One region of the Streptomyces sp. NPDC002817 genome, then DNA from elsewhere that is predicted to be linked to it. Evidence: riboswitches for the same ligand, from Rfam matches in the RefSeq annotation. Region 1 holds a riboswitch; the other holds the start of a gene.

Region 1 (3,895 bases):
ACTGCTGGCGGTTCAGCTCGGCGTCGACCGCGGCGGCGACGTCCGGGTCCAGCTCGTGCAGGGTCTGGTTAAGAAGCGACTTCTCGGACATGTGGTGCTACGACCTCTCAGCCGGCGGAAAAGGCGGTGTACTCGTCGGCGGAGAGCAGGTCGGCCGGCTCGTCCGCGATGCGTACCTTGAACAGCCAGCCGCCCTCGAAGGGGGCGGAGTTCACCAGCGACGGGTCGTTGACGACGTCCTCGTTGACCCCGGTGACCTCACCGGAGACCGGGGAGTACAGGTCGGAGACCGACTTGGTCGACTCCAGCTCGCCACAGGTCTCGCCCGCGGTCACCGTGTCACCGACCTCCGGGAGCTGCACGAAGACGACATCGCCGAGTGCGTTGGCCGCGTGCTCCGTGATGCCTACCGTCGAGACGCCGTCCTCGGCGCCCGACAGCCACTCGTGCTCCTTGCTGTAGCGCAGCTGCTGGGGGTTGCTCATGGCCTGAATTCTCCTGTACGCGGGGGAGTGCTGGTGGATGGGGGACTGCTGGGAACGTGCGTGAGCAGCGGAAATGTGCGCAGGGTCACGCGCGGGCGCGCGACCTCGCGTCCAGTGTCTACTTCTGGCGCTTGTAGAACGGCAGAGCCACGACCTCGTAGGGCTCGTGGCTGCCCCGGATGTCCACACCGATTCCGGTGGTGCCCGGCGCGGCGTGCGCGGCGTCGACGTAGGCCATCGCGATCGGCTTGCCCAGCGTGGGCGAGGGGGCGCCGGAGGTGACCTCGCCGATCACCTGGCCGTCGGCGACCACGGCGTACCCGGCGCGGGGGACACGGCGGCCCTCGGCGATCAGGCCGACGAGGACGCGCGGAGGGCTGTCCTGAGCCCGGGCGGCGGCCTCGGTGAGCGCCTCGCGCCCGACGAAGTCGCCCTCCTTCTCGAACTTCACCACGCGCCCGAGGCCCGCGTCGAAGGGGGTCAGCTCGGTCGACAGCTCATGCCCGTACAGCGGCATGCCCGCCTCCAGGCGCAGCGTGTCCCGGCAGGACAGACCGCAGGGGACCAGACCGGCGCCCTCGCCCGCCTTGGTCAGGGCCTGCCACAGCTCGACCGCGTGCTCGGGCTTCACGAACAGCTCGAAGCCGTCCTCGCCCGTGTAGCCGGTGCGTGCGATCAGTGCGGGGACGCCGGCGACCGTGCCGGGCAGCCCGGCGTAGTACTTCAGTCCGTCGAGGTCGGCGTCGGTGAGCGAGGCGAGGATGCCCGGCGACTCCGGGCCCTGGACGGCGAGCAGCGCGTACGCGTCCCGGTCGTCCCGCACCTCGGCGTCGAAGCCGGCCGCACGCTCCACGAGCGCGTCCAGGACGACCTGGGCGTTGGAGGCGTTCGCGACGACCATGTACTCGGTCTCTTGGAGCCGGTAGACGATCAGGTCGTCGAGGATGCCGCCGTCCTCGCGGCAGATCATGGTGTAGCGGGCGCGGCCCACGCCGACGGAGGCGATGTTGCCGACCAGGGCGTGGTTCAGGAGAGCGGCCGCCTGCGGTCCGCTCACCGTGATCTCGCCCATGTGCGAGAGGTCGAAGAGTCCGGCCTTCGTGCGCACGGCGTTGTGCTCGTCGCGCTCGGAGCCGTAGCGCAGGGGCATGTCCCAGCCGGCGAAGTCGGTCATCGTCGCGCCGAGCGAGCGATGCAGGGCATCGAGCGCGGTAAGGCGGGGTTCATTGCTCATCGGACGGTTGTCTCCCAAGGCATGACGGGCGAGGTCGTTCCTCCCCATCTGTCATCGGAACCTGAGAGGTTCGCCATGACCGCAGGGGACATGACTTGCACCTTGGGTGGAGCCGCCGGTGGGCGGCTCGCTTTTCAGATGTGCCTCGCCCGCGCGGTAACGGGGCCTGAGAGATTCAAGGGAGGGACTTGCTCCTTCGGCGCCCGGGCACTCGTACGAGAACGTACGGCCCGGAACTCTCCCGCGCGGATTCAAACGGCCGGTATGCAGTTGGCGCGGACATCATTGCACGCATCCGTCCGGCGGGGCAGGGGTGGCTCCCACAGGGGTCGCGCAGCCTCCACCGTCACTCGCCGCACGCTGTAGCAGGCCTGTTGCGAGAAACGGACGGAAACAGGAGGCGCCGCGGATTACCTTCTCTTTACACTCGACGGGGAGGGGAACTCGTGACCCGCCCCAGGGGAGGACGATCACGGTGAACAGGACCACTGCGTACGCCACGACCTCGGCCGTCGCGCTGCCCGCACAGCCGGCCGCTCCGGCCCGCGAGACGTGCGCGGCGCAACCGGTCGTCCGGGACCTGCGCGACCGCGCCGGCCACAGCCCGCACGCCCTGCTCTTCGCCCCGGACGACCTGGTCGTGATCACCGGCCTGCCCGGCAGCGGCAAGTCCACCCTGATGCGCCGGGCGGTCAAGGGCGTACGGATCGACTCCCAGGACACCCGCGACCGCTGGGACGACCGGGCGCCGCGCTTCCTGCCGTACGCGATCTACCGCCCCCTCGTCCGCGTCGCCCACTACTTCGGTCTGTTCCGTGCCCTGCGCTCCGGCAAGGGCGTCGTCGTGCATGACTGCGGCACCCAGTCCTGGGTGCGCGGCTGGCTGGCCCGCGAGGCCCGCCGCCGTGGCGGCACCCTGCATCTGCTGCTGCTCGACGTCGCCCCGGACACCGCGCTGGCCGGCCAGCGCGAGCGCGGCCGCGGCGTCTCGAAGTACGCCTTCCTGCGGCACCGCACGGCGGCCGCCCGGCTGATCCGTTCCGTGGCCAAGGGCGATCTGCCGCAGGGCGTCGGCTCGGCGGTGCTGCTCGACCGGGACGCGGCGGACACCCTGCGCCGGGTCGGTTTCACGGGCTGACCTCAGCCGCCGCCGTACCCGCTAGCCTTTTCAGCCACAGACAAGCCACAAGCGGCAGCACTCGGCAGGCGGACGGACAGATGGCATTCCCGGCACAGGCGCACCCCCATCCGCACGGCGGCGGATGGCCCGGCAACGAGCTGGAGGAGGTGCTCTCGGCCTCCCTCGGGATGCCCGCGGCCGGCGGCCGGATCATCGAGGTCCTGGGCCGGAGCTTCGTCTGGATCCCGCTGCCGAACGGCGGCGGCCCGCGCAGCGGCCCTCTCGACCTGCCCAGCATGGAGATCGAGGGCCAGGCGTACGTCCCGGTCTTCAGCTCCGAGGAGCAGTTCCGGCAGGTCGCGGGCGGGCACATGGCGTACACGATCGCGCCCGCGGTGGAGTTCGCGCGCGGTCTGCCCCCGCACATCGGGATCGCCGTGAACCCGGACGGTGTGGTCGGCGTCCCGCTCCCGCCGCCCGCCGTCGCCGAGCTCTGCCGCATCGGCCGCACCCCGCTGGACGGCCCCGGCGGCACCGGCGGCCGCGTCAAGCTCTACGAGCCGGACTGGCAGGAGGACCCGGTCGACTTCCTCGCGACCGCCTCCGCCGAGTTCGCCGCGACCGGCGTGGTCCGCACGGCCCGCCGCTGTCTGGCCTCGATCGAGACGGCGGAGCCCGTGATGTTCGTGGGCGTCGAACTCTCCCAATGGGAGGGCGACCTGCGTACCCTCCCGATGGACGCACTGGCCCGCGCCCTGACCCAGACCCCGGTGCGGTGGCCGGTGAACCTGGTCCTGTTGGACGTAGCCGATGATCCGGTCGGTCATTGGATGCGCGAGAAGGTGAGGCCCTTCTTCCAGGGTGCCTTGTAGACGCCGCTGGGGGCATCGCCGCCAAGGGGCGCGGGGAACTGCGCGATCGACCCCCACACACCCGCAGCCGACAGACCACCGCAAGCCCCGAGCTCTCACCGCTTAAGCTGTCGGCAGACACACGCAACTTTCCCGAAGGGGCGGTAGAAGGTGAGCGCGAGCGGCACCGCCGCGACCGGCCAGG
Region 2 (3,895 bases), on a different contig from region 1:
GCCGCGTACCTTGTGCCGCGCTTCGGGTTCTACCGGTCGATCAGTGAGCAGGTGATGGGGCTGCTGCGGGCGCTGTCGCCGCTTGTGGAGCCGCTCAGCCTCGACGAGGCGTTCGTGGATCTGGAGGCCGGGGGAGCGGCCTGGGACGAGGAGTCGGCGCGGCTGGCCGGGGTGAAGCTGCGCGCCGACATACGGGCCGGCACGGGGCTCACGGGGTCGGTGGGGCTCGCGGCGTCCAAGATGCTCGCGAAGATCGCCTCCGAGCAGGCCAAGCCGGACGGGCTGGTGCTGATCGAGCCGGGGACCGAGCGGGCGCTGCTGGGGCCCAAGTCGGTGCGGATCCTGCCAGGGGTGGGGCCGGCGACGGGTGACCATCTGCGGCGGGCCGGGATCCACACGGTCGAGGAGATCGCGGAGGCGGGGGAGGACGAGCTCGTACGGCTGCTGGGGAAGGCCCATGGGCACGGGCTGTACGCGATGGCGATGGCGTACGACGAGCGGCCCGTGGTGGCCGAGCGGGAGACCAAGTCCGTGTCGGTCGAGGACACGTATGACGTGGACATCCATGACCGGATGCGGGTCGGGCTGGAGGTGCAGCGGCTGGCGGATCGGTGTGTGCGGAGGTTGCGGGGGGCCGGGCTGTCGGGGCGGACCATTGTGCTGAAGGTGCGGCGGTACGACTTCTCCACGTTGACCCGGTCCGAGACGTTGCGGGGGCCGACCGATGACGTGGCGGTGGTGCGGGAGGCCGCGGCGCGGTTGTTGGACTCCGTGGACACGACGGGTGGGGTGCGGCTGCTGGGGGTCGGGGTGAGCGGGCTTGCCGACTACACGCAGGAGGATCTGTTCGCTCAGGCTGCGGGGGAGCGTGCCGAGCTTGCGGAGGAGGAGCAGCGGGTCGAGGTGGCTGAGGAGTCGCCGGTGGTTCCCGTCGAGCGGCGGTGGGTCTCGGGGCACGATGTGCGGCATGACGAGTTCGGGCATGGGTGGGTGCAGGGGAGTGGGCTGGGGAGGGTGACCGTGAGGTTCGAGACGCCGGATTCCGCGCCGGGGCGGGTGCGGACGTTTTCGGTGGAGGATCCTGCGTTGGCGGTGGCTGAGCCGTTGCCGTTGGTGCCGGTGGTGTGTGGGGTGTCCGGTCTTCGGCCGGATTCGGATTCCCGTCCGCACCACCCGTGACGGTTTCGTTGTCGGGCGCGGGTGGCCCCTGTGGGGGCTGAGCACCGTCGTCGGCGGCCGCAGGTCTGTGTGTCTGCTCCGTCAGGCTTCCGCGTCCTCCGTGCCTGCCAGCTTGCCGAAGTCGTGGTCCGGGAAGGGGGGCGGTGGGGCCACGTCCAGGCCGTAGTGGTGGTAGAGCTGGAGTTCCTGGTCGGGGGACAAGTGGCGGCCTACGCCGAAGTCCGGGGCGTCCTTGATCAGGGCTCGTTCGAAGGGGACTCGGAGGGCGCCCTCGAGGAGTTCGCTGGGTTCCAGGGGGACGAATGCGTCCCTGCTGAAGAGGCCGGTGCGTATGGCCGCCCATTCCGGTACGCCGGTCGCGTCGTCGAGGTAGACCTCGTCGATCGTGCCGATCTTGGTGCCGTTGCGGTCGAAGGCCTTGCGGCCGATCAGGTTCCGAGGATCGATATCGGTCTGCACGGGCCCTCCACTAGGTCGCGACTCGCAACTCATCCGTAAGCACTACGAAAGAGCACATTGGGGGAGGCGGCCACTCGAGGGATCCGCGTCTGCCTCGCTGCTAGGCTGACAAGCGGCTGCTGACCCTGTGCGGGAGAGTCCTCCGGACACTGTTCGGAGGCGCCGAAGGAGCAAATCCTCCCCGGAATCTCTCAGGCACACGTACCGCATGGACGAGGCCACTCTGGAAAGCAGGGCGGGAGTACGGCTTCCGCTCTCACCGACGGTGAAAGCCGGGAGCCCTCGGGCGCCCCGGTGAAGCTCTCAGGTTGAGATGACAGAGGGGGAGGCCGTCCGGGTACCCGTGCCGTGGTGCCCCTCGCAGGTCGTGTCAGACCAGGAGGCCTCCGTAATGACCGCCCACCGCACTCCGCTCACAGAGCTCGAGCAGGGGATCCCCTTCGAGCAGCGCCACATCGGGCCCGACCAGGAGGCGCGGGCCAAGATGCTCGCGCAGGTCGGCTATGGCTCGCTGGACGAGCTCACCGCCGCCGCGGTGCCGGATGTGATCAAGAACGCCGATGACCTCGACCTGCCCGGTGCTCGCACCGAGGCAGAGGTGCTTGCCGAGCTTCGCTCGCTCGCCGATCGGAACCAGGTTCTCGGCTCCATGATCGGACTCGGGTACTACGGGACCTTCACGCCGCCCGTCATCCTGCGCAACGTCATGGAGAACCCTGCCTGGTACACCGCCTACACGCCGTACCAGCCCGAGATCTCCCAGGGACGGCTCGAGGCTCTGCTCAACTTCCAGACCATGGTCGCCGAACTGACCGGACTCCCCACCTCCGGTGCCTCGCTGCTCGACGAGGGCACGGCGGCCGCCGAGGCCATGTCGCTGTCCCGGCGCATGGGCAAGAACAAGAAGGGGCTGTTCCTGGTCGACGCGGACGCGCTTCCGCAGACCATCGCCGTGATCGAGACCCGTGCCGAGCCGGCCGGCGTGGAGGTCGTGGTCGCCGACCTCGGCGACGGCATTCCGGCCGACGTCGCCGGTCGTGAGATCAACGGCGTGCTCGTCCAGTACCCCGGCGCCTCCGGTGTCGTGCGGGACATAAAGCCGCTGATCGAGCAGGCGCACGAGCTCGGAGCGCTGGTCACCGTCGCCGCGGATCTGCTCGCGCTGACGCTGCTGAAGTCGCCCGGTGAGCTCGGGGCCGACATCGCGGTCGGAACCACACAGCGCTTCGGTGTGCCGATGGGCTTCGGCGGGCCGCACGCCGGCTACATGGCGGTGCGCGAGAAGTTCGCGCGCAGCCTGCCCGGGCGGCTCGTGGGTGTGTCCGTGGACGCCGACGGGCACAAGGCGTACCGGCTGGCCCTGCAGACCCGTGAGCAGCACATCCGCCGGGAGAAGGCGACCAGCAACATCTGTACCGCGCAGGTGCTGCTCGCCGTGATGGCCGGGATGTACGCCGTCTACCACGGGCCCGAGGGGCTGAAGGGCATCGCGCGGCGGACCCACCGCTACGCCGGCATCCTCGCCGCGGGGCTCACCGCCGGTGGTGTCGAGGTCGTGCACGGCGCCTACTTCGACACGGTGACCGCCCGGGTGCCGGGCAGGGCCGCCGAGGTCGTCGCCGCCGCGCGCAAGAACGGCGTCAACCTGCATCTCGTGGACGCCGACCGGGTCTCCGCCTCCTGCGACGAGACGACCACGCGGGCCCAGCTGAGCGCCGTATGGTCGGCGTTCGGGGTCGAGGGTGACGTCGAGGCGCTCGACGCCGCCACCGAGGACGCCGTGCCGGCCGGGCTGCTGCGGAGCGACGAGTTCCTCGCGCACCCGGTCTTCCACCAGTACCGCTCCGAGACGGCGATGCTGCGCTACCTGCGCAGGCTCGCCGACCGGGACTACGCGCTCGACCGCGGCATGATCCCGCTGGGCTCCTGCACCATGAAGCTCAACGCGACCACCGAGATGGAGCCGGTCACCTGGCCCGAGTTCGGGCAGCTGCACCCCTTCGCGCCCGCCGAGCAGGCGCAGGGCTATCTCACGCTCATCCGTGAGCTGGAGGAGCGGCTCGCCGAGGTCACCGGATACGACAAGGTGTCGCTGCAGCCCAACGCCGGGTCGCAGGGCGAGCTGGCCGGGCTGCTCGCCGTACGCGGGTACCACCGGGCCAATGGGGACGAGCAGCGGACCGTGTGTCTGATCCCGTCCTCCGCCCATGGGACCAACGCCGCCAGCGCGGTCATGGCCGGGATGAAGGTCGTCGTC

Evidence for each region. A riboswitch is a leader RNA that binds a small molecule or an ion and turns the genes downstream of it on or off. The one in region 1 is predicted to bind glycine.
Region 2: another riboswitch for glycine. It lies ahead of gcvP (aminomethyl-transferring glycine dehydrogenase); the one in region 1 lies ahead of gcvT (glycine cleavage system aminomethyltransferase GcvT).

Annotation. Positions count from the first base shown of each region.
Region 1 covers NZ_JBSFUY010000026.1:45,468-49,362, forward strand. Annotated here, with positions in the region: gene glyA (serine hydroxymethyltransferase) at 1-91, opposite strand, end outside; gene gcvH (glycine cleavage system protein GcvH) at 108-485, opposite strand; gene gcvT (glycine cleavage system aminomethyltransferase GcvT) at 604-1,719, opposite strand; glycine riboswitch at 1,758-1,863, opposite strand; glycine riboswitch at 1,864-1,973, opposite strand; gene ACWD3I_RS35435 (AAA family ATPase) at 2,195-2,857, shown strand; gene ACWD3I_RS35440 (enhanced serine sensitivity protein SseB) at 2,938-3,711, shown strand; gene ACWD3I_RS35445 (enhanced serine sensitivity protein SseB C-terminal domain-containing protein) at 3,862-3,895, shown strand, end outside.
Region 2 covers NZ_JBSFUY010000006.1:9,060-12,954, forward strand. Annotated here, with positions in the region: gene ACWD3I_RS13470 (DNA polymerase IV) at 1-1,179, shown strand, start outside; gene ACWD3I_RS13475 (PRC-barrel domain-containing protein) at 1,261-1,638, opposite strand; glycine riboswitch at 1,759-1,855, shown strand; gene gcvP (aminomethyl-transferring glycine dehydrogenase) at 2,030-3,895, shown strand, end outside.